2 regions of the Aquincola agrisoli genome follow, and region 1 is predicted to be linked to the other one. Evidence: riboswitches for the same ligand, from Rfam matches in the RefSeq annotation. Region 1 holds a riboswitch; the other holds the start of a gene.
The links. A riboswitch is a leader RNA that binds a small molecule or an ion and turns the genes downstream of it on or off. The one in region 1 is predicted to bind glycine.
Positions count from the first base shown of each region.

Region 1 (11,561 bases):
GGGCGCGCGCGTGGCGCTGGTCGACCATGCGTATTCCGCGGTGCTGCTGGACCTGAGCCTGCCCGGCGATTCGGGCCTGGCGGTGCTCAAGGGCATGCGCGGCCGCTACGACGTGACGCCGGTGCTGATCCTCACCGCGCGGACGCTGTTGAGCGAACGCATTGCGGGCCTCGACGCCGGTGCCGATGACTACCTCGTCAAGCCCTTCCAGCTCGACGAGCTGTGGGCGCGCGTGCGCGCCGTGGTGCGGCGCAGCCAGGGGCGCGTGGTGCCGGTGGTGAGCTACAAGGACATCCAGCTCGACCGCAACAAGCGGCTGGTCACGCGCGGCGGCGAACGCGTCACGCTCAGCAGCCACGAATACCGCACGCTGTTGGCGCTGCTCGAGCGGCCCGGCCACGTGGTGACGCGCGACCACCTGGAGGACGTGGTGTACGGCCACGCCAGCACCATCGAGAGCAACACCATCGCCGTCTTCATCCACCAGCTGCGCAAGAAGCTCGGCGACGGCGTGATCACCACGGTGCACGGCCACGGCTACATGATCGGCGAGGCCGGCGCGTGACCTCGCTGCGCAGCCGCATCATGCGGGCTGCCGGCGGCACCATCGTGCTGTGCTGGGCGATCGCCCTGGGCGCACTGGGTGCCTACTTCGCGCAGAGCCAGAGCAGCATCGCCGACAACGAGCTGCGCACGATGGCGATCAAGATCCTGATGGCGATCCCGCAGAAGGAAGACTGGTCGTGGCGCGACGTCCGCCCGCGCCTGCAGTTGCGCGCCGACGCACAGGGCAACGAGGAACAGCTGGCGTTCCAGGTGTGGATAGACAAGTCCAGCTTGGCGGTGCGCACGCCGGGCGCGCCCGGCACGCCGCTGCGCGCCGACTTCGCCGAGGGCTTCGCCAGCACGGTGGTCGACGGCCAGCGCTGGCGGGTCGTCTCGGTGTCCGACCGCGCCGGCCGCATCTACGTGCAGGTGGGCAACCTGCACAGCGCGATCGATGCCGAACTGCGGCACAACGCGCTGGTCGCCCTGGGGGTGGCCACGGTGGTGCTGATGCTGGTGGGGGCCTTCATGTGGTGCGTGGTGCACAAGGCGTTGAAGCCCGTGGCCGACCTGGAGGCCGCGCTGCACCGGCGCCGCAGGCTCGACCTGACGCCGCTCCCGGCGCAGGCCTTGCCGACCGAGCTGCGCCCGCTCGTCGGGGCCTTCAACCACGTGCTGCAGCAGTTGGATGAAGCCGTGGAGGGCGAACGCCGCTTCATCGGCGATGCCGCCCACGAGCTGCGCACGCCGCTGGCCGCGCTGCAGGCGCAGGCCCAGGTCGCGGTGCGCGCGAGCACGCCGGCCGAAAAGGACGCGGCGCTCGGCAAGCTGCTGGCCGTGGCCGAGCGCAGCACACGCCTGTCGGAGCAACTGCTCGACCTGGCACGCCTGAACGCGGACGCCCACGCGCCGCGGCGATCGGCGGCCGAGCTCAACGAACTGGCGGTGCACGTGAGCCGCGAGTTCGATATGCAGGCGCACCAGCAGCGGCGCAGGCTGGTGCTGGCCCTGCAGCCCTGCACCATCGAGTGCGATGTCGACGAGGTCGGCATCCTGCTGCGCAACCTGGTCGACAACGCGCTGCGCTACACCGCACCCGGCGGCAGCGTGCGCGTGGCCTGCGGGCCGTGCGATACCGCTGCCGGCCCGCGCGCCTGCCTGGAGGTGGCCGACGACGGCCCCGGGGTGCCGGCGTCCGAGCGCGAGGCGATCTTCCAGCGCTTCCACCGCGTGGCCGGCAGCACCGTGCGCGGCAGCGGCATCGGGCTGTCGCTGGTGGCCGGCATCGCGCAGTTGCACGGTGCCGCCATCGAGACCGGGCCGGGCCTGGAGGGGCGGGGCTTCAGCGTGCGGGTGCTGTTCCCGCCGGCCGGGCCGGCCTGATCGTCTCGATCGTCAGAAGCGGTAGAAGTAGCCGATGCGCACGCCGCTCGTGCTGGAGCGGTCGACCAGCGGGCTGTCCTTGATGCCGCTGCCCAGGCGGGTGGTGCTCACGTCCAGGAACACGCTCTGCTTCGGCGTGATGCCGTAGCCGATGCGCAGGCCGGCTTCCACGTTGACGGTGGCGTCGCCTTCGTACACCGAGCGACCGAGGCGGACTTCCGATGACCTCACGCCGTAGTAGTAGTCGACATACTTGCTGTCGACCCACTGGGCGGCCAGGCGCGGCGTCAGGTCGAACGCACCCGCCTGGAAGCGGCGTTCGGCCTGCAGCTTGAATCTTTGCCCCTTGCTGTGGCCCGACGCGTCGCCCAGCCACTCGGCCGACACGTTGGCGATCTCGTTGCGCCACGTCGCCGCGCCGCCGAGCCAGAAGCTGCTCTTGCGTTTGTCCATGCCCCGCAGGTAGGGCGAGTCGTCGTCCTCGTAGCCGTCACCGCTGTAGGCGGCGCGCAGGCGGAACGACACCGGGCCGGCCGAGGGGAGCTTCAGGTCGATCCGCGGGCCGAAGATGCTGACCCAGCGGTTCTCGTAGACCAGCAGCGGCAGCGCCTGCGCCTTGTCGTCGAAGTCGCGGTAGGGCTGGCGGTCATAGGCGACGCCGAGGCCCAGGCCCCATGGGGACGCGGGGCCCGTGCCGGCTTCCGGCGCGGGGGCCTGCGCCCAGGCTGCCGGGCCGATCAGTGCGCCGAGGGCTGCCGCGGCAACGGCGGAACGAAAGGGGCGCCGCCCGCTTGGGCGGGCGGGGGTGCGGGCGGATGCGGGGACAAGGGCGGAGGCAGGAGCGGGAACGCGGTTGGCCATCGGGTCTGTTTCCATTCACGTCTGCGCGAGGCACCGTGCCTGCGCGCGTGAACGGGATCTTGGCGACCCGGCTTTAACAAGTTCTTAGGCGGATTAAGAACCGATTAACGGGCCCCTCAGCCCTCTGCGTACTCGCTCATCGGCACGCAGCTGCAGAACAGGTTGCGGTCGCCGTACACGTTGTCGACCCGGCCCACCGGGCTCCAGTACTTCGCGCGCCGCAGCGCGGGCACCGGGTAGGCGGCTTCCTCGCGGCTGTAGGCGTGCGGCCAGTCGGCGGCCAGCAGCGCCTCGGCGGTGTGCGGCGCGTTCTTCAGCGGCTGGTCGTCGCGCGGCCAGGCGCCTTGCTCGATCTTCGCGATCTCGCCGCGGATGGCGATCATCGCGTCGCAGAAGCGGTCGAGCTCCACCAGCGGCTCGCTCTCGGTGGGTTCCACCATCAGCGTGCCGGCCACCGGGAAGCTCAGCGTCGGCGCGTGGAAGCCGTAGTCGATCAGGCGCTTGGCCACGTCTTCGGCGCTCACGCCGGCGATGTCCTTCAGCGGGCGCAGGTCGAGGATGCACTCGTGCGCCACGCCGCCGCCCTGGATGCCGTCGAGGTTGCCGCTGAAGTGGATGTCGTAATGGTCGGCCAGCCGCGCGGCGATGTAGTTGGCACTGAGGATGGCGGTCTCGGTGGCCGCGGTCAGACCCTCGGTGCCCATCATGCGGATGTACATCCAGGTGATCGGCAGCACCGCCGCATTGCCCAGCGGCGCGGCCGAGACCGGGCCCACGCCGTGCGCCTTGGCGCTGCCGCCCGGCAGGAACGGCACCAGGTCGGCCGCCACGCACACCGGCCCCACGCCGGGGCCGCCGCCGCCATGCGGGATGCAGAAGGTCTTGTGCAGGTTGAGGTGGCTCACGTCGCCGCCGAACTCGCCCGGCGCGGCCACCCCGACCAGCGCGTTCATGTTCGCGCCGTCGACGTACACCCGCCCGCCGTGGCGGTGCACCAGCGCGCACAGCTCCTTGACGCGGGGCTCGAACACGCCGTAGGTCGACGGGTAGGTGATCATCACCGCGGCCAGCTGCGCCGCGTGCTTCACGCACTTGGCTTCCAGGTCGGCCAGGTCGACGTTGCCCATCGCGTCGCACTTCACGCCCACCACCTGCATGCCCACCATCTGCGCGCTGGCTGGGTTGGTGCCGTGCGCGGATTCGGGGATCAGGCAGACCGTGCGCTGCCCGTCGCCGCGCGACAGGTGCCAGCCGCGGATGGCCAGCAGCCCGGCGTATTCACCCTGCGAGCCCGCGTTGGGCTGCAGGCTCACGCCCGCGTAGCCGGTGGCCTGCACCAGCCAGGCGCAGAGCTGCTCGTTCAGCAGCGCGTAGCCCTGCTGCTGGTCGGCGGGCGCATAGGGGTGCATGTGCGCGAACTCCGGCCAGGTGATGGGGATCATCTCGCTGGTGGCGTTCAGCTTCATCGTGCACGAGCCGAGCGGGATCATCGTGCGGTCGAGCGCCAGGTCCTTGTCGGAGAGGCTGCGGATGTAGCGCAGCATCTCCGTCTCGCTGTGGTGCGTGTTGAACACCGGATGCGTGAGGTAGGCGCTGCTGCGCAGCAGGTGCGGCGCGATCAGCGGGGCGATGCCGGCTTCGTGGCGGTCGAACGCGGGCGCGCCTTCTCGGCCGGCGAACACGCACCACAGCGCGGTGAGGTCGGCGCGCGTGGTGGTTTCGTCGAGCGTGATGCCCAGGCTGGTCACGCTGGCGCGGCGCAGGTTCATGCCGGCGGCTTCGGCGGCGGCCAGCAGCGCGCCGGTGTGGTCGCCGGTGGCGACTTCCAGTGTGTCGAAGGCTTCGCCATGCACGAGCGTGAAGCCCAGCTGCTTCAGCTCCTCGGCCAGCAGCGCGGTGTAGCTCGCCACGCGGCGGGCGATGCGCCGCAGCCCTTCGGCACCGTGGTAGACGGCGTACATGCTGGCCACCACGGCCGGCAGCACCTGGGCGGTGCAGATGTTGGAGGTGGCCTTCTCGCGGCGGATGTGCTGCTCGCGCGTCTGCAGCGCCAGCCGGTAGGCCGGGTGGCCGTGTGCATCGACACTGACGCCCACCAGCCGGCCGGGCAGCGAGCGCTTGAACTCGTCGCGCGTGGCCATGTAGGCGGCGTGCGGGCCGCCGCAGCCCATCGGCATGCCGAAGCGCTGCGTGTTGCCGACGACGATGTCGGCGCCTTGCTCGCCCGGCGGCACCAGCAGCGCCAGCGACAGCAGGTCGGCGGCCACCACGGCCAGCCCGCCCCGCGCATGCACCGCGTCGATCAGCGGCTGCAGGTCGCGCACGCGGCCGGTGACGCCGGGGTATTGCAGCAGCGCCGCGAAGGCGTCGGCCTGGCCGGCGTCTTCCGCGGCGCCCACCTGCACGGTGATGCCCAGCGGCTCGGCGCGCGTGCGCACCACGGCCAGCGTCTGCGGCAGCACGTCGTCGGCCACGAAGAAGGTGGTGGACTTGCTCTTGCCCACGCGCAGCGCCAGCGTCATGGCCTCGGCGGCGGCGGTCGCCTCGTCGAGCATCGACGCGTTGGCGATGGCCATGCCGGTGAGGTCGGTCACCATGGTCTGGAAGTTCAGCAGCGCTTCCATCCGGCCCTGCGAGATCTCGGCCTGGTAGGGCGTGTAGGCCGTGTACCAGGCGGGGTTCTCGAGCACGTTGCGCAGGATGACGGCCGGCGTCAGCGTGCCGTGGTAGCCCTGCCCGATGAAGCTCTTCAGCAGCCGGTTGCGGCCGGCCAGCGCCTTCAGCTCGGCCAGCGCCTGCGCTTCGGTGAGCGGCGCGGGCAGCTGCATCGGGGCGCTGCGCGCGATGCTGCGCGGCACGATGGCGTCGATCAGCGCGCGGCGCGAGGCCGCGCCGATGACCGAGAGCATCCGTGCCTCCTCGGCGGCGTCGGGGCCGATGTGGCGGGTGGCGAACTCGCCTTCGTGTTCAAGGGTGGCCAACGGCTGGAGGGCGGGCATGAGCATGGGCAGGGCAGGGGTGGATCAGAGCGTCTTCAGCAGGGCCTGGTAGTCGGGGTCGTCCATCAGCTGGTCGAAGTCGGCCATGTCGGTGACGTGCACCTTGAAGAACCAGCCTTCGCCCATCGGGTCGGAGTTGGCGAGCGAGGGGTTGTCGCGCAGCGCCTCGTTGACCTCGACGATCTCGCCGGTGACGGGCATGTAGAGGTCGGCGGCAGCCTTGACCGACTCGACGACGCCAGCCACTTCGCCCTTCTTGAAGCTCTTGCCCACCTCGGGCAGGTCGACGAAGACCACGTCGCCCAGCGCGTCCTGCGCGTGCAGCGTGATGCCGACGACGGCGGCCTCGTGGTCCTCGATGTTGATCCACTCGTGGTCGGCGGTGAACTTGGTCGTCATGGGCGTTCTCCTGGTTCGGTTCTGTTGGAGGGTGATTCGTTGGGCGGGGGGCGGCTCAGCGCTGATAGCGGTGAGGTGCAAACGGCATGCCGGCGATGCGCATCGGCAGGCGCTTGCCGCGCACGTCGGCGTACACCTCGTTGGCCGGGTGCGCGTGGTTCACGGCCAGGTAGGCCATCGCGATAGGCTTGTCGACAGTGGGCGACAGCGTGCCGCTGGTCACGTGGCCCAGCTTGTGGCCCTTGACGTCGTGCAGCGTGGCGCCTTCGCGCACCGGGATGCGCTCGAGGCCCACCAGGCCCACGCGCTTGATCACGGCGCCGGAAGCGAGCTGCCGTTCGATCGTCGCGGCGCCCGGGTAGTGGCCGGCACGCGCGCCGCCGTGGCGCCGCACCTTCTGGATCGACCACGCCAAGCCCGCTTCGATCGGGGTGGTGGTGGTGTTGATGTCGTGGCCGTAGAGGCACAGGCCCGCTTCCAGCCGCAGCGTGTCGCGGGCGCCCAGGCCGGCGGGCTTCACCTCGGGCTGCTCCAGCAGCTGGCGGGCGATGGCGGTGGCTTCTTCGGCGGGCATCGAGATCTCGAAGCCGTCTTCGCCGGTGTAGCCCGAGCGGGTGATGAAGCACTCGACGCCGTTGATCGGGAAGCTGCCGCCGGTCATGAAGGTGAGCCTGGCGACGTCGGCGTTGAGCCGGGCCAGCGCCTGCACCGCCTTCGGGCCCTGCAGGGCCAGCAACCCGCGGTCGGGCAGCGGCACGATCTGGCAGCGGTGGCCGATGTGCGTCATCAGGTGGCGCGTGTCGTCCGTCTTGCAGGCGGCATTGACGACGAGGAAGAGGTCGCTCTCGCGCCGCGTCACCATCAGGTCGTCGAGGATGCCGCCCGACGTGTTGGTGAGCTGCGTGTAGCGCTGCTTGCCGACGCCCAGGTCGACGATGTCGGCCGGCACCAGGCTCTCCAGGGCCGCCGAGGCATCGGCGCCCAGCAGGCGCAGCTGCCCCATGTGGGAGACGTCGAACAGCGCCGCCGATGTGCGGCAGTGCCGGTGCTCGGCGATGATGCCGCCGGGGTAGTTGACCGGCATCTCGTAGCCGGCGAACGGCACCATCTTGGCGCCGAGTTCCACATGCAGCGCGTGCAGCGGGGTCTGGAGCAGGTCAGCGGACATGCGTGTCTCCCAACAGGGTCGAGGGCCGTCGATCGCCCACCATAACCGCCCGGAAACGATTTGGGTGGGGGAGAAGCCCTCGCTGTCCGCTTTACCTGAGAGATTGGCGGTGCGCCGTTGCCGGTGCTGCCGCTTGCCCCTTCGGTGGGCGGACTCGAAGGTCCGCCTCTCTCCAGTGAGGAGCGCCCTTGCGGGGCGCCTTGCCAGTCCTTTTGCCTGAGCGTTCGAGGTCGTCGACCCCTGCGCCTTCGGCGGCCGCCGCGACAACACCGCGCCGGCTCTCTCCTGTGCCGGATCAGTGTAGCCCAGGCGATGCGTCCGGCCCGGCATTTGACCTGGCGCATTGACGTCCCGCCGGCGCCGGGCGTACAACGCCCCGGCCCCCGCAGGAGACTTCCAGTGACGCACATCTATCGGCAAGGCCTCGACAAGACGGCCGCCAACCACACCGCGCTCACCCCGGTGAGCTTCGTCGAACGCACGGCCGGGGTCTTCGGCGACCTGCCCTCGGTGATCCATGGCCGCCGCCGCTACACCTGGGCGCAGACGCGCGAGCGCTCGGCGCGCCTGGCCGCGGCGCTGCAGGCGCTGGGCGTCGGCCCCGGCAGCACGGTGAGCGTGATGCTGCCCAACACGCCGGAGATGGTGGAGGCGCACTACGCGGTGCCGGCGCTCGGCGCGGTGCTCAACACGCTGAACACGCGGCTCGACGCGCCGCTGCTGGCCTGGCAGATGAACCATTGCGAAGCCGCGGTGCTCATCACCGACAGCGAATACGGCGGGCTGATGGCCGATGCGCTGCGCCGCCTGCGCGGCGAGCATGGCCGGCAGCCGGTGGTGATCGACGTCTGCGACAGCGAACACGCCGGCCCAGCCGAGCGCGTGGGCACGCACGAGTACGAGGCGCTGCTCGCCGCGCATGCGCCGCTGCCGCGGCTGGAGGGCCCGGCCGACGAGTGGGATGCGATCGCGGTGAGCTACACCTCCGGCACCACCGGCGACCCGAAGGGCGTGGTCACCCACCACCGCGGCGCCTACCTCAATGCGGTGTGCAACGCGGTGACCTGGACGCTGCCGCAGTTCCCGGTCTACCTCTGGACGCTGCCGATGTTCCACTGCAACGGCTGGTGCTTCCCGTGGACGGTGGCGATGCAGGCCGGCACGCACGTGTGCCTGCGCCGCGTGGAGCCGGCGGCGATCCTGAACGCGATGCGCGAGCACGGGGTGACGCACTACTGCGCCGCACCCATCGTGCACGGCCTGATCATCAACGCCGACCCGGCGCTGCGCGAAGGCTTGGCGGGCGTGCGCGGCATGGTGGCCGGCGCGGCGCCGCCGGCCGCGATGATCGAGGGCATGGCCAAGATCGGCTTCGACATCACGCACGTCTACGGCCTGACGGAGGTGTATGGCCCGGCCAGCGTGGCCGCCAAGCGCGCCGGCTGGGCGGCCGAAGATCTCTCGGAGCAGACGCGGCTCAACGGTCGCCAGGGCGTGCGCTACGCGCTGCAGGAAGGCATGACCGTGCTCGACCCGCAGACGATGGCCGAGGTGCCGGCCGACGGCCAGACGATGGGCGAGATCATGTTCCGCGGCAACATCGTGATGAAGGGCTACCTGAAGAACCCCTCCGCCACCGCGCAGGCCTTCGCCGGCGGCTGGTTCCACACCGGCGACCTGGCCGTGCTGGAGCCCGACCGCTACGTGAAGATCAAGGACCGCAGCAAGGACGTCATCATCTCCGGCGGCGAGAACATCAGCTCGCTGGAGGTGGAGGACGCGCTGTACCGCCACCCCGCCGTGGTCGCCTGCGCGGTGGTGGCCCGGCCCGATCCGAAGTGGGGCGAGACGCCGGTGGCCTTCGTCGAGCTGAAGCCAGGCGCGGAGGTCGACGCGGCCGCGCTGATCGCCCACTGCAAGGGGCTGCTGGCGGGCTACAAGGTGCCGCGGGAGATCCGCTTCGAGCCGATCCCCAAGACCTCGACCGGCAAGATCCAGAAGTTCCAGCTGCGCGAGCGCGCGCGTTCGGCGAGTGCGATCGAATGAGGGGACCGGCCGATGCACTCAGTGGACGAAGGGCAGTCATGACTCACCCCCCTAAGGATGCGGGCGCGCCGCTGGTGCTGCGCACGACCGACGCCCGCGGCATCGCGACCCTCACGCTGAACCGGCCGCAGGCCTTCAACGCGCTCAGCGAAGACCTGCTCACCACGCTGCAGCATGAGCTGGATGCGCTGGCGGCCGACACGGAGGTGCGCGTGGTGGTGCTGGCCGCCGCAGGAAAGGCCTTCTGCGCCGGGCACGATCTGAAAGAAATGCGAGCACTGCCCTCGCAGGGCTACTACGAGCGCCTTTTTGCGCAGTGCGGCCGGATGATGATGAGCGTTCAGCGGCTGCCGGTGCCGGTCATCGCGCAGGTGCAGGGCCTGGCCACGGCGGCCGGCTGCCAGCTGGTGGCGATGTGCGACCTGGCGGTGGCCGCGCAGAGCGCGCGCTTCGCGGTCAGCGGCGTGAACCTGGGCCTTTTCTGCTCGACGCCGGCGGTGGCGTTGTCGCGCAACGTGGGCCGCAAGGCGGCGTTCGAGATGCTGGTGACCGGCGACTTCATCGGCGCCGAGGAGGCCCGGGAGCGGGGCCTCGTCAACCGCGTGGTGCCGGACGACCGGCTCGCCGGCGAGGTGCAGGCGCTGGCCGCGCGCATCGTCGAGAAGCCGCGGGTGGCCGTCGCGATGGGCAAGGCCCTGTTCTACCGGCAGCTGGAGGTGGGGATCGAGGCCGCCTACGCGGACGCGGCGGCCACGATGGCCTGCAACATGATGGACGCCGCGGCCCTGGACGGCGTGCAGGCGTTCATCGACAAGCGTAAATGACGGCGGATCAGCGGCGCTGGTCCATGCGCAGTTCATGCGCCATGCTGCGGCGGTCCCGGCCCAGAGCGGGGATGAAGAAGGGCTCGAACTTCTGGCCCTTGTCGGTGGGAGGGTCCAGCCGGTCGCTGCGGCGGCCGGCGGGTTGCACGGGATGAGCGGATTTCTGGATCATCATGCTGTTCGGATCGCGGCTGGATGGCGCCGCGCCGACCCCTAACGGCGTGGTATGGCGATCGGATGACAAGTGATGTCGAGCAGTCGTAACCGGGTTTCCCCTGAGGTGCTGGTGCGGGCGGAGCGCCTGCTGGCCGCCGGCGGGCGGGTGCTGCTGGGCCTGGCGGGGGCGCCCGGCGCGGGCAAATCGACGCTCGCCCAGGGGCTGGCCGAGGCGTTCGGCGGCCGCGCCGTTGTCGTGCCGATGGACGGTTTCCACCTCGCCAACACCGAACTGGCGCGGCTCGGCCGGGCAGGGCGCAAGGGCGCGCCGGATACGTTCGATGCGGCCGGTTACGTGTCGCTGCTGGGCCGGCTGCGGGCGGCGCGGGCGGGCGAGACCGTCCATGCCCCCGAGTACCGCCGCGAGATCGAGGACGCGGTGGCCGGCGCGATCGGCGTGCCGGCCGAGGTGCCGCTGGTCATCACCGAGGGCAATTACCTGCTGCTCGACGACGGCCCCTGGGCCGAGGTGCGGGGCCTGCTGACCGAATGCTGGTACGTCGAGGGCGACGATGCGGTGCGGCGCGCACGGCTGGCCGCCCGCCACGAACGCTTCGGCCGCTCGCCCGAGGCGGCGCGCGCCTGGGTGCAGTCCACCGACGAACCGAACGCGCGGCGCATCGAGGCGACGCGTGCCCGTGCCGACTGGGTGGTGCGCATCGACTGACCCCCTGCGGGGACGGGCGCGCGGGCGGTTGCTCAGCGCAGCAGCGCCGCGTGCTGGGGGTAGAGCGAGGCCAGCAGGTCCTGGGACGCGGTGAGCAGCCACTGCCGCAACGCCGGCTGCAGGGCCGATGCCGGCTCGTCGCGCCGCGCCCAGGCCGCATGCAGCGCTTCGCGGTGCCGCGCCACCACCTCGGCCACGCGGTCGTTCCAGAACACCGGGTGCTCGGTGGCCTGCCAGTCGCCGCGGCCGCGGCCGTAGTGCGCCACCGTCAGGTAACCCAGCAGCGCGCCGTGCGCGAGTTCGTCGAGCGCCGGCTCCGACCAAGCGAGGCTCGCGCTGTCCACGCCGCGCATCAGGTTGAAGCCGCGGGCGAGCCCCGCCGCGCCGAGCGCGCCGATCAGGCCGCCGGCCAGCATGCCGCCGCCCAGCGTCAGGCCGCCGGAGAGCAGGTC
Region 1 is NZ_JAZIBG010000058.1:8,397-19,957, forward strand. Features, by position in the region: gene V4F39_RS26470 (response regulator transcription factor) at 1-565, shown strand, start outside; gene V4F39_RS26475 (ATP-binding protein) at 562-1,929, shown strand; gene V4F39_RS26480 (MipA/OmpV family protein) at 1,942-2,790, opposite strand; gene gcvP (aminomethyl-transferring glycine dehydrogenase) at 2,907-5,795, opposite strand; gene gcvH (glycine cleavage system protein GcvH) at 5,814-6,188, opposite strand; gene gcvT (glycine cleavage system aminomethyltransferase GcvT) at 6,244-7,356, opposite strand; glycine riboswitch at 7,429-7,542, opposite strand; glycine riboswitch at 7,552-7,654, opposite strand; gene V4F39_RS26500 (acyl-CoA synthetase) at 7,756-9,402, shown strand; gene V4F39_RS26505 (enoyl-CoA hydratase) at 9,441-10,226, shown strand; gene V4F39_RS26510 (hypothetical protein) at 10,234-10,401, opposite strand; gene V4F39_RS26515 (nucleoside/nucleotide kinase family protein) at 10,474-11,109, shown strand; gene V4F39_RS26520 (GTPase) at 11,142-11,561, opposite strand, start outside.

Region 2 (11,561 bases), on a different contig from region 1:
GGTGAGTGCCGCGGCCATCGCCCTTCGACACGTCAGCCGCCGCTACGCCAACGGCGTGCAGGCCTTGGCCGACGTGAGCCTGCAGGCCGCACCGGGTGCGTTCGTCAGCCTGCTTGGGCCTTCCGGCTGCGGCAAGAGCACCGTGCTGCGCCTGCTGGCCGGGCTGGACGCGCCGAGCAGCGGCCAGGTGCAGCGGCCGGCGGACGGCGTCGGCTACGTGTTCCAGGATCCCACGCTGATGCCCTGGGCCAGCGTGGAGGCCAACGTGCGCCTGCCGCTGCGGTTGCGCCACGCCCCGCGCGCCGCGGCCGACGCGGCGGTGCGCGAGGCGCTGCAGGCCGTGGGCCTCGCCGACTTCGCCCGCGCGCTGCCGCGCGAGCTGTCCGGCGGCATGAGGATGCGGGCCTCGATCGCGCGGGCGATGGTCACCCGGCCCTCGCTGCTGCTGCTCGACGAGCCCTTTGCGGCACTCGACGAGATCACCCGCTTCCGGCTGAACCAGGAGCTGCTCGGGCTGTGGCAGCGCGACGCCTTCACCGCGCTCTTCGTGACGCACAGCGTCTACGAGGCGGTGTTCCTCAGCCAGCGCGTCGTGGTGATGGGCGCGCGGCCCGGCCGGGTGGTCCGGGAGATCACCGTCGACGCGCCCTACCCGCGCGACGCCGGCTTCCGGGCAACGGCGGCCTATGCCCGCGCCTGCGCCGAGGTCGCCGCCGCCCTCGAACAGGCCACCGAGGGCGCCGATGCCCGCTGACCGTGGTGCCGCCCGGCGGCCGGAACCGCGGTGGCTGCGCTGGGTGGTGCCTGCCGCCGTGGCCCTGGCGGCCCTGGGCGGCTGGGAGGCCGCGGTGCGGATCTACGAGCTGCCGCAGTACCTGCTGCCCGGCCCGGTGCTGGTGGGCAAGACGCTGTGGGCCCACGCCGGCTCGCTGATGGCGAGCTGGTGGTTCACGCTGAAGATCACGCTCGGCGCGCTCGCCCTGGCGGTGCTCGGCGGCGTGCTGCTGGGCGGCCTGTTCGCCGTGTCGCGCTGGGTGGAGCTGAGCCTGTTCCCCTTCGCCGTCGTGCTCCAGGTGACCCCCGTCATCGCGATCGCGCCGCTGATCCTGATCTTCGTCGACAGCACCACGGCCGCGCTGCTGCTGTGCGCCTGGATCGTCGCGTTCTTCCCCATCCTCGCGAACACCGTCGTCGGCCTGCGCAGCGCGGACGCGCGGCTGCGCGACCTGTTCCGGCTGTACCGCGCCACGCCGTGGCAGACGCTGGTGCACCTGCTGGTGCCCTCGGCGCTGCCGTACTTCCTCGCCGGGCTTCGGGTGGCGGCCGGGCTGGCGCTGGTGGGCGCGGTCGTCGCGGAGTTCACCGCGGGCGCCGCCGGGCGGGAAACGGGGCTGGCCTCGCGCATCCTGGAGGCGAGCTTCCGCACCGAGATTCCAAAGATGTTCGCCGCGCTGGTGTTGGTCTCGCTGACCGGCATCGCGCTGTACGGGCTGACGCTGCTGCTGTCGCGATGGCTGCTGGGGCGCTGGCACGACAGTGAACGCCCGCTCGACTGACCCGCCCTGCCGGCGGGGCGTCCTGTTACGAACGCCGCGCCGCTGGCTATAGTCGCGCACCTCCAGCACGCGCTTCCACCATGCCGTACCGTGCCCTCGCTCTGTCCGCCCTGTGCCTCGCCGCGTTCGCCGCCCAGGCGCAGACCAAGGTGGTCTTCGCCACCAACTGGAAGGCCCAGGCCGCCCACGGCGGCTTCTACCAGGCGGTCGCCGACGGCACGTACAAGCGAATGGGCCTGGAGGTCGAGATCCGCCAGGGCGGGCCGCAGGTCAACAACCGGCCGCTGCTGCCGGCCGGCAAGATCGACTTCCTGATGACCGGCAACCTGCTGCACAGCTTCGACAACGTGAAGAACGGCGTGCCGGTGGTGGTGGTCGCGTCGATGTTCCAGAAGGATCCGCAGGCCCTGTTCGCCCACCCCGGCCAGGGCTATGGCCAGTTCGCGGACCTGAAGAACGCACCCACGGCGTTCATCGCGAAGGACGCCCAGTTCTCGTGGTGGAGCTGGCTCAAAGCCGACTACGGCTTCAGGGACGAACGGCTGAAGCCCTACAACTACAACCTCGGCCCCTTCCTGGCCGACAAGAAGAGCATCCAGCAGGGCTACGCCGTCGAGGAGCCGATCTCGATCGAGAAGCAGGGCGGGTTCAAGCCGCTGACCTTCCTGCTCGCCGACCACGGCTACAGCACCTACAGCACGACCATCGAGGCGCGGCTGGACACGGTGAAGCAACAGCCGGAGCTGATCAGCAGCTTCGTCAACGCCTCGGTGCTCGGCTGGGTGAACTACCTTTACGGCGACCGCCGCCGCGCCGATGCGCTGATCAAGCGCGACAACCCGGAGATGACCGACGAGATGATCGGCCGGTCGGTCGCGCTGATGAAGGAGCTCGGCATCGTCGACTCCGGCGACGCGCTGACGCTGGGTATCGGTGCGATGAAGCCCGAACGCATCAAGGACTTCCACGACAAGATGGTCAGGGCCGGCCTCTACAAGCCGGGCGAGGTGGACTTGTCCAAAGTGGCGACGCTGCAATTTGTCAACAAAGGCGTGGGCCTAGACCTGAAAAAGCAGCTGGGCGGCAAGTAAGCTTCCGGGTTTTCCCCCAAAGCTCTGGCCGGCCATGAGCCGGCCTTCTTGTTGCCGACGCGATCGATGACCTTGTTCTGGAACACCGTCACCCGCCTGGGTGAAGCCCAGTTGCTGCTGCCGGCGCTGCTCGCGGCCACCGCCTGGCTGGCCCTGCGGGCCCGGGCTCCGCGCGTCGCCCTGACCTGGCTGGGCGCGACGGGCGTCGCGGCGGCGATCACCACCGTCACCAAGATCGCCTTCATCGGCTGGGGCATCGGCTATGCGCCGCTGGACTTCACTGGCATCTCCGGCCATGCGATGTTCGCCGCGGCGATCCTGCCGCTGTTGGCGCGCGAGGCGGTCGGCGCGGCGCATCCGCGCTGGCATGGGCCCGCCGTCGGGATCGGCCTCGCGCTGGCCGCGCTCGTCGCGGTGTCGCGCGTGGAGGTGTACGCCCATTCCCCGTCCGAAAGCTGGGCCGGTTTCCTGCTCGGCGCCGGCGCCAGCGTGGCGGCGCTGTCGCTGGTGCACATGCCCAGGACGAGCGCGCCGAAGAAGCTCATCCTGCTGCTCGGCGCCTGGCTGCTGGTGGCGGTGCCGGGCGCGCCGGCTTCGCGCACGCACGACTGGGTCACGGCGATCTCGATCGGCCTGGCGGGCCGCGACGCGCCCTACACCCGCCAGATGATGCACCGCGACTGGCAGCTGCAGCGCAACGGCGCGCAACGGTACGGCGCCGCCCGGTGACGCGGCCGCGGCCGGTTACGGCGGCTGGATCGCCGCGCGCAGTGCATCCAGGTAGGCGGGGAACGACTGCAGGTCACCGTGGCCTGCCCCTTCGATGCGTTGCAGCGTGACGCCCGGCAGCGCCTTCGCCAGCGCTTCGCTGTGCGCCAGCGGGATCAGCGCGTCGCGGTCGCCGTGCAGCAGTTGCACCCGCGTGCGCGAGCCCGCGAGCTGCACCAGCGCCAGGTCGGTCTGCAGCGGATAGCGCAGCAGCACCGACGGCACCAGCGGGTACTGCTCGGCCGCCATCGCGACCATGCTGCGGTACGGGGAGATCAGCACCAGGGCGTCCGGCCGCCGCTCCGGCGGCAGCGCTGCCGCGAGCGAGGCCGCGAGCCCTGTGCCCAGCGACCGGCCCACGAACACGACGCGGCGGCCCTCATAGGCCGGTGCGATGGCCTGCCACGCGGCCTGCACGTCGGCCAGCAGCTGCGCCTCGCTTTCGATCGCCCCGGTGCTCTTGCCGAAGCCCCGGTAATCGGGCATGAAGAGGTCGACGTTCAGCGCGCGGTAGAAGTCCAGGTTGACGAACCAGCGCTCCAGGTTGCCCGCGTTGCCGTGCAGGAAGAACACCACCCCCTGCGGATCCGGCCGGCGCAGGTGAAGCGCGTTCAGACGGGCCCCCGGCACGTCGACGAACACCTCGTGCACGTCCGCCGGCAGCGCGAAGCGGTGGGTGGCCGGCAGCGGGGTCGGCTGGAAGATCAGCCCTTCCTGGCCCCACCACAGCTTGGCCAGGACGGCGCCGTAGCCCAGCAGCAGCAGCGCAAGCAGGACGCCGAGCGCACGCGGCAGCGCCGTGCGCCATCCCCCGCGCTGGGCGATCACCACCGGCCGGCGCCTGCCGTCAACCGAGCGGGGCGATGCCGATCAGCCACTCGTGCGCCCAGAACGCAAACACGGCCCACGCCGCCGCACCGGCCGCCACGGCGCGGAGCGTGCCGCCCGCCGTGCCGGGTGGGTAGGTCACCCCCGCCGCGCGGTCGCGCCGCCGCGACACGGCATACAGCACGATCGCCCACGCCAGGAAGCTGCCGAACAGCAACACGTCGGCCACGGTGCCGTTGGCCAGCAGGTGGGCGAAGGCCCAGACCTTGACGCCCAGCACCATCGGGTGGTGCAGCCGGGCCTTGAGCGCATTGCGCGGCACGTAGGCCGCCGCGATCAGGATGAACGACAGCAGCGTGAGCAACGCGGCCGCGTGGCGCATGCCGAGCGGCGGCACCCACAGCCACATCGGTGCCGCGCGGGTCTGGCCGTAGCCCCAGACGATCAGTACCAGCCCCGCGAGCGACACCAGCGAATACAGGCCCTTCCAGGCCTTCTCGCCGCGTGCGGCGATCTGCCGGCTGCGCCATTGCGGCGCGAAGATGCGCACCGAGTGCAGGCCGAGGAACAACAGCAGTCCGGCGATCAGGGCGGTCATGGCGGGCGGGGGCTGGCGGGTTGCGGCGCGAACGCCGGTGTCAGAAGCGGGAGCGGTCGGCGAGGGCCGGGCTCGTGAGCGCCTGGCCGCGCTCGAGCCGGTCCTCGAGTTCGCCCAGCGAGGCCGCCACCGCGTTGGCGCTCTGCTCGAAGGCCGTGCGCTGGCGGTCCTCGAACTGCTCCATCCGCTGCACCAGCGCGGCACGGGTCTGCTCGGTGGACTGCGCGATGCGCAGCGTTTCCGCGGCGATGAAGCTGCGCAGCTCGGTGAAGCGGGACGCCTCGGCGGTGTCGGCCAGGGCGCGCTGCGCCTGCAGTTCCTTGTTGAGGCGGCGCTGCTCCATCAGCAGCGTGGCCTGCAGCGAGATCGCCCAGACCACGAACACCACGCTCAGCAGCGCGACGAGGCCCAGCATGATCAGGCCCAGCGGCGCCTCGACCGTCGTGAAGCCGAGGTACAGCGACGTGGGCGTCGCGAAGGCGGTCCAGTTCAGCAGCGCGAAGCCGGCGGTCAATGCCAGCACGGCGAGCACGAGCAACGTACGACTCATGGTTTTCTCCTTGTCGATCCCGAGCCGCCAACGGCGGTCCGGGGGGCGAGTGTCGCCGCAAGCGACCCTGGCCGGGTGTCGGACAACACGCCGTCGGCGGCGATCGCAACTCTAGAATGCCCGCTGGATTCAGGAGAGCGCATGCACCCGTGCATGCCGCCGAAGGCGCAACCTCCCATGCACGCTCAGGCTCCGTACTGAATCCGAAGTTGGCCGACGCTGGAGAGCGAAGCCCCCCGGGGCTTCCACCGAAGGAGCAACGCGCGCCGCCCGTGAAGGGCCGCCGCGGAATCTCTCAGGTACCGAGGACAGCGGGAGCGGCACGAGAGGCCCGATGGCCGCACGCCCCGGCGCGCGGCAGTCACCGCTCGTTCCCTCCCGACGATGCGTACCCAGAGGTTCAGATGAAAGTGATCGTTCTTGGCGCCGGCGTGACCGGCGTGACTTCGGCTTGGTTCCTGCGCCAGGCCGGCCACGAGGTGACCGTGGTCGACCGGCAGCCCGCTGCCGGCCTGGAGACCAGCTTCGCCAACGGCGGGCAGGTCTCCGTCTCCCACGCCGAGCCGTGGGCCAACCCCGGTGCACCGCTGAAGGTGCTGAAGTGGCTCGCCCGCGAGGATGCGCCGCTGCTGTTCCGGCTGCGGCCCGACGCGCAGCAATGGCTGTGGGGCCTGCAGTTCCTGCGTGAATGCACGCCGGCACGCACCCGGCACAACATCCGCCAGATCGTGAACCTCGGGCTCTACAGCCGCACGACGCTGCAGCAGCTGCGCCAGCAGCTCGCCCTGCCCTACGACCACCTGGCGAAGGGCATCCTGCACTTCTACACGAGCCAGAAGGAGTTCGACGCCGCGCAGGCGCCGGCGCAGGTGATGCGCGACCACGGCTGCGAGCTCGACATGAAGACCGCCGACGAATGCGTGCAGATCGAACCCGCGCTGGCGCAGTGCCGCGACAAGATCGTCGGCGGCAGCATGACCCCCAGCGACGAGTCGGGCGACGCCCACGCCTTCACGCAGGCGCTGGCGCTGCACGCGCAGGCCGCGGGCGTGCGTTTCCTCCACGACACGCGCATCGTCGGCGTCGAGCGCGAGGGCCAGCGCCTGGCGGCCGTGCGCGTCGCGGACGCGCAGGGCATCGTCAGCCGCCTGGAGGCCGACGGCTTCGTGCTCTGCATGGGCTCCTTCAGCGCGGACTTCGCGCGGCAGCTGGGCATCGCGCTGCGCATCTACCCGGCCAAGGGCTACTCGGTCACGCTGCCGGTGATCGACCCGTCGCAGGCCTACACCGTGTCGCTGACGGACGACGAGTACAAGCTCGTCTTCTCGCGCCTGGGCAACCGCCTGCGCATCGCCGGCACCGCCGAACTCAACGGCTACGACACCAGCCTGAACCTGGTGCGCTGCGAGGCCATCGTGCGCCGCACCCGCGAGCTGTTCCCGGGCATGACGGACGGCCGCAACGCCCGCTTCTGGACCGGGCTGCGTCCGGCCACGCCGTCGAACGTGCCCTACATCGGCCGCTCGAAGATCGACAACCTCTTCCTCAACACCGGCCACGGCACGCTCGGCTGGACGCATTCGTGCGGCTCGGGCCGCGCGATCGCCGACATCGTCGGCGGCCAGAGGCCGGAGGTGGACTTCGCGTTCTGCGGCATGGACGAACCCGGCGCCGGCGGGCGGTTCGCGCTGCGCGGCGCCTGACGCTCGCGCGTGGTTCGGCAGGGCAATTGGTTGATCACATCAACGGTATGCCCTCTATATGATGCGGGCTCGTCCGGTACAAGAAGCCCCACGGAGACGCCCTCATGCCCGCCACGCCGAGCCCCGACGACGACCTGCTGGAACCCGTGATCAGCCTCTTCGGCGGCTATCGCGCCTGGATGCAGCAGGCGCTGCGCGAGCAGGGCATCGCCGCGAGCCCGCTGGAGCTGCGGCTGCTCGCCATCGTGGCGGCCGGCAGCGGCCTCACCCAGCAGCAGCTCGTGCTGGAGACCGGCCGGGACAAGGCCCAGGTCACGCGGATGGTGGCGCACCTGGTGCAGTCCGGCCTGCTGCAGCGGCAAGCCGACCCGCTCGACGGCCGCTGCTGGCGGCTCAGCCTCACCGAGGCGGGCAAGGCCGCGAACCGCACGATGAACCGGCATCGCAAGCGCCTGGCGGCCTCGCTGGTCGCCGGCTTCACCGAGGACGAACGTGCGCAGCTGGCCGGGCTGCTCGGGCGCATGCGCACCCGGCTGCCCACGCCGCGCTGACGCCCGCCCCGCGGCGCCCGCTTTACAGTGCGGCGCAACCGCATTCCGAGGACCTGCCCATGACCACCGTACTCGTCACCGGCGCCAGCGCCGGTTTCGGCCTGGCCATCGCCGAGCGCTTCCTGGCCGATGGCGCCCGCGTCATCGCCGCCGCCCGCCGCGTCGAGCGGCTCGAGGCGCTGGCCGCGCGCCACCCGGGCCGCGTGCTGGCCCTGCCGCTCGACGTGACCGACCGTCCGGCCACCGCCGCGGCCCTGGCCGCGCTGCCGGCCGAGTTCGCCGAGATCGACGTGCTCGTCAACAACGCGGGCCTCGCGCTCGGCCTCGCGCCGGCCCACCAGGCCGAGATGGACGACTGGGAGCGCATGATCGCGACCAACTGCGCGGGCCTCGCCAACGTGACGCGGGCCGTGCTGCCCGGCATGGTGGCCCGCCGGCGCGGCAGCGTGATCAACATCGGCTCCATCGCCGGCGAGGTGCCCTACCCGGGCGGCAACGTCTATGGCGCCACCAAGGCCTTCGTGCACCAGTTCACCCACAACCTGAACGCCGACCTGGTGGGCACCGGCGTGCGCGCCACCTGCGTCGAGCCCGGCCTGGTGGGCGGCACCGAGTTCTCCAACGTGCGCTTCAACGGCGACGACACCAAGGCGGCGTCGGTCTATGCCGGCACGCAGCCGCTGACGGCCGAGGACATCGCCGAGACGGTGCACTGGCTCGCCTCGCGTCCGCCGCACGTGACGATCAACGCGATCTCGATGATGCCCAACTGCCAGTCCTTCGGGCCGCTGACGATCAAGCGCAACGGCTAAGGCCGCATGGCCCCACCGGCGGCGCAGTCAAGCACCATTGCCCACAATCACGGCCCCCTTTCCGAACCGCATTCACCGATGACACAGCGCCTTTCCGTCGCCAAGGACAAGCTCAAGTTCGTGCTGCTCGAGGGCATCCACGCCACGGCGGTGGAGGCGCTGCAGTCCGACGGCTACACGCAGATCGTCACGTCGCCCAAGGCGCTGTCGGGCGATGCGCTGGTCGAGACGATCCGCGACGCGCACTTCCTCGGGATCCGCTCGCGCACCAACCTCACCGCCGAGGTGCTGGCGCAGGCGCCCAAGCTGGCCGCCGTGGGCTGCTTCTGCATCGGCACCAACCAGGTCGACCTGCTGGCCGCGATGCGCCAGGGCGTGCCGGTGTTCAACGCGCCGTTCTCCAACACCCGCAGCGTGGCCGAGCTGGTGCTGGCCGAGACCATCCTGCTGATGCGCGGCATCCCGCAGAAGAACGCGCAGCAGCACCGCGGCGGCTGGGACAAGAGCGCCGCCGGCTCCTACGAGGTGCGCGGCAAGACGCTGGGCATCGTCGGCTACGGCCACATCGGCACGCAGATCGGCGTGCTCGCCGAGCAGCTCGGCATGCAGGTGGTGTTCCACGACATCGAGGCCAAGCTCACGCTGGGCAACGCGCGCCAGCTCGCGTCGCTCGACGAGCTGCTCGCCGCCGCCGACGTGGTGACGCTGCACGTGCCGGAGACCGAGGGCACGAAGGACCTGATCGGCGCGGCGCAGCTCGCCCGCATGAAGCCGGGCAGCCATCTGATCAATGCGTCGCGCGGCACGGTGGTCGACATCGACGCGCTGGCCGACGCGCTGGCGCGCAAGCACCTCGCCGGCGCGGCGATCGACGTGTTCCCGGTCGAGCCCAAGGGCAACGACGCGGTGTTCGAGTCGCCGCTCACGCGGTTCGAGAACGTGATCCTCACGCCGCACATCGGCGGCTCCACCGCCGAGGCGCAGGCCAACATCGGCCGCGAGGTGGCGGCCAAGCTGATCCGCTACAGCAACAACGGCTCCACCGTCTCGGCCGTCAACTTCCCCGAGGTGGCGCTGCCCGAGCACACCGGCCGCAGCCGGCTGCTGCACATCCACCGCAACGTGCCGGGCGTGCTGGCCCATGTGAACGAACGCTTCTCGCAGGCCGGCATCAACATCGCCGCGCAGTACCTGCGCACCAACGACGAGGTCGGCTACGTGGTGATCGACGTCGACAGCGCCACCAGCGATGCCGCGTTGAGCCAGCTCTGCAGCGTGCCTGGCACGATCCGGTGCCGCGTGTTGTATTGAGCCCCCAAGCTCGCTGGCGCTCGCTACCCCCCGAGGGGGCCGTTCGCCAGCGGACCGGCGCAGCCGGATCCGCGGCTTTTGCTGGGTCCTGCCGCGCGCGAGGCGCAGCTAGGATGGCGTGATCGGGGCGTGGGCCTCGTGACAGGAGCATGCCGAATGGCCATCTATGAACTCGACGACCTCCGGCCCCGCATTGCGAGCACCGCCTGGGTGGCCGACAGCGCCCAGGTGATCGGCAACGTCACGCTGGACGAAGGCGCCAGCGTGTGGTTCGGCTCGGTGGTCCGGGGCGACAGCGCGGACACGGTGCGCATCGGCCGCAACAGCAACATCCAGGAGAACAGCGTGCTGCACTCCGACCCCGGCAAGCCGCTGACGATCGGCGACAACGTGACCATCGGCCACATGGTGATGCTGCACGGCTGCACCATCGGCGACGGCTCGCTGGTGGGCATCGGCGCCGTGGTGCTCAACGGCGCGAAGATCGGCAAGGGCTGCCTGGTGGGCGCCGGCTCGCTGGTCACCGAGGGCAAGGAGTTCCCCGACGGCTCGATGATCATCGGCAGCCCCGCCAAGGCGGTGAAGACGCTGTCGCCCGAGCAGATCGCCGGGCTCGAGCGCAGCGCCCGGCACTACGTGGGCAACGCCGCGCGCTTTCGCGACGGGTTGAAGAAGATCGGCTGAACGGCCCCGGCGACGGCGCGGCCGTTCCCGTTGAAAAGAAACGCAACACGCCGATACCGTGCCGAAAGGACACGTCCCTGATCGGCGGACACCATGGCCCCATCGCAACTTCCTCGATGAGCCACAGATGAAAGCCTGGATCCAACGCACCCTCGTCGGCGTCTTCGGCGCCAGCGTCCTCTTCGGCGGTCTGGCCGCCTGCTCGCACCGCTTCGAAGGCCACGGCGGCTGGGCGCAGCACAGCCCCGAAGACCGCGCGAAGCACCGCGCCCGGATGGTCGAGCGCGTGGCCGCCAAGCTCGAGCTCGACGCCGCGCAGAAGGCCAAGCTCGACACCCTCGCCAGCACGCTGCAGGCGCAGCGCCAGGCGGTGATGGGCGGCACCACCCACCCGCGCGCCGAGATGCAGGCGCTGGTGGCGGGCAGCACCTTCGACCGCGCCCGTGCGCAGTCGCTGGTGCAGGAGAAGGCGCAGGCCCTCCAGGCGGCCAGCCCGGCCGTCATCGCCGCGATGGCGGACTTCTACGACAGCCTGCGCCCGGAGCAGCAGCAGAAGGTGCGCGAGTTCATGGCGCGCCGCGGCGGCCGCGGCCACGGGCCGGGCCACGGACCGCGCGGCTGACACACGCCCCCGCCCCATGCGCCGCCTGCTGCTGATCGACGACGACGAGCAACTGGCCGCTCCGCTGGCGGCCTTCTTCCGCCGTTTCGACTGCGAGCTGCAGGCGGCCACCACGCCCAGCGCCGGGCTCGCGCTGCTGCGCGCCGGGCGCTTCGACGCCGCCATCCTCGACGTGATGCTGCCGGAGATGGACGGCTTCGCGCTGTGCCGCACGATCCGCCATGAAAGCGACGTGCCCATCGTGATGCTGACGGCGCGCGGCGACGTGATGGACCGGGTGATCGGCCTCGAGCTCGGCGCCGACGACTACCTGCCCAAGCCCTTCGAGCCGCGCGAACTGCTCGCGCGGCTGCAGACGGTGTGGCGCCGCAGCGGCGACCGCGGCACGGCCGCGGCGCCCGTGCCGGCTGCCGATGGCCGTGTGCTGCGCTTCGACGGCCTGGTGATCGACCTCGACCGCCGCCAGGTGCTGCGCGGCGAGCTGCCG
Region 2 is NZ_JAZIBG010000049.1:154,944-166,504, reverse strand. Features, by position in the region: gene V4F39_RS23570 (ABC transporter ATP-binding protein) at 2-754, shown strand; gene V4F39_RS23565 (ABC transporter permease) at 744-1,556, shown strand; gene V4F39_RS23560 (ABC transporter substrate-binding protein) at 1,637-2,647, shown strand; gene V4F39_RS23555 (phosphatase PAP2 family protein) at 2,714-3,376, shown strand; gene V4F39_RS23550 (alpha/beta hydrolase) at 3,392-4,246, opposite strand; gene V4F39_RS23545 (NnrU family protein) at 4,263-4,841, opposite strand; gene V4F39_RS23540 (LapA family protein) at 4,882-5,391, opposite strand; glycine riboswitch at 5,512-5,601, shown strand; gene V4F39_RS23535 (D-amino acid dehydrogenase) at 5,796-7,094, shown strand; gene V4F39_RS23530 (MarR family winged helix-turn-helix transcriptional regulator) at 7,199-7,645, shown strand; gene V4F39_RS23525 (SDR family NAD(P)-dependent oxidoreductase) at 7,705-8,457, shown strand; gene serA (phosphoglycerate dehydrogenase) at 8,536-9,768, shown strand; gene V4F39_RS23515 (gamma carbonic anhydrase family protein) at 9,925-10,452, shown strand; gene V4F39_RS23510 (Spy/CpxP family protein refolding chaperone) at 10,580-11,074, shown strand; gene V4F39_RS23505 (response regulator transcription factor) at 11,091-11,561, shown strand, end outside.
Region 2: another riboswitch for glycine. It lies ahead of V4F39_RS23535 (D-amino acid dehydrogenase); the one in region 1 lies ahead of gcvT (glycine cleavage system aminomethyltransferase GcvT).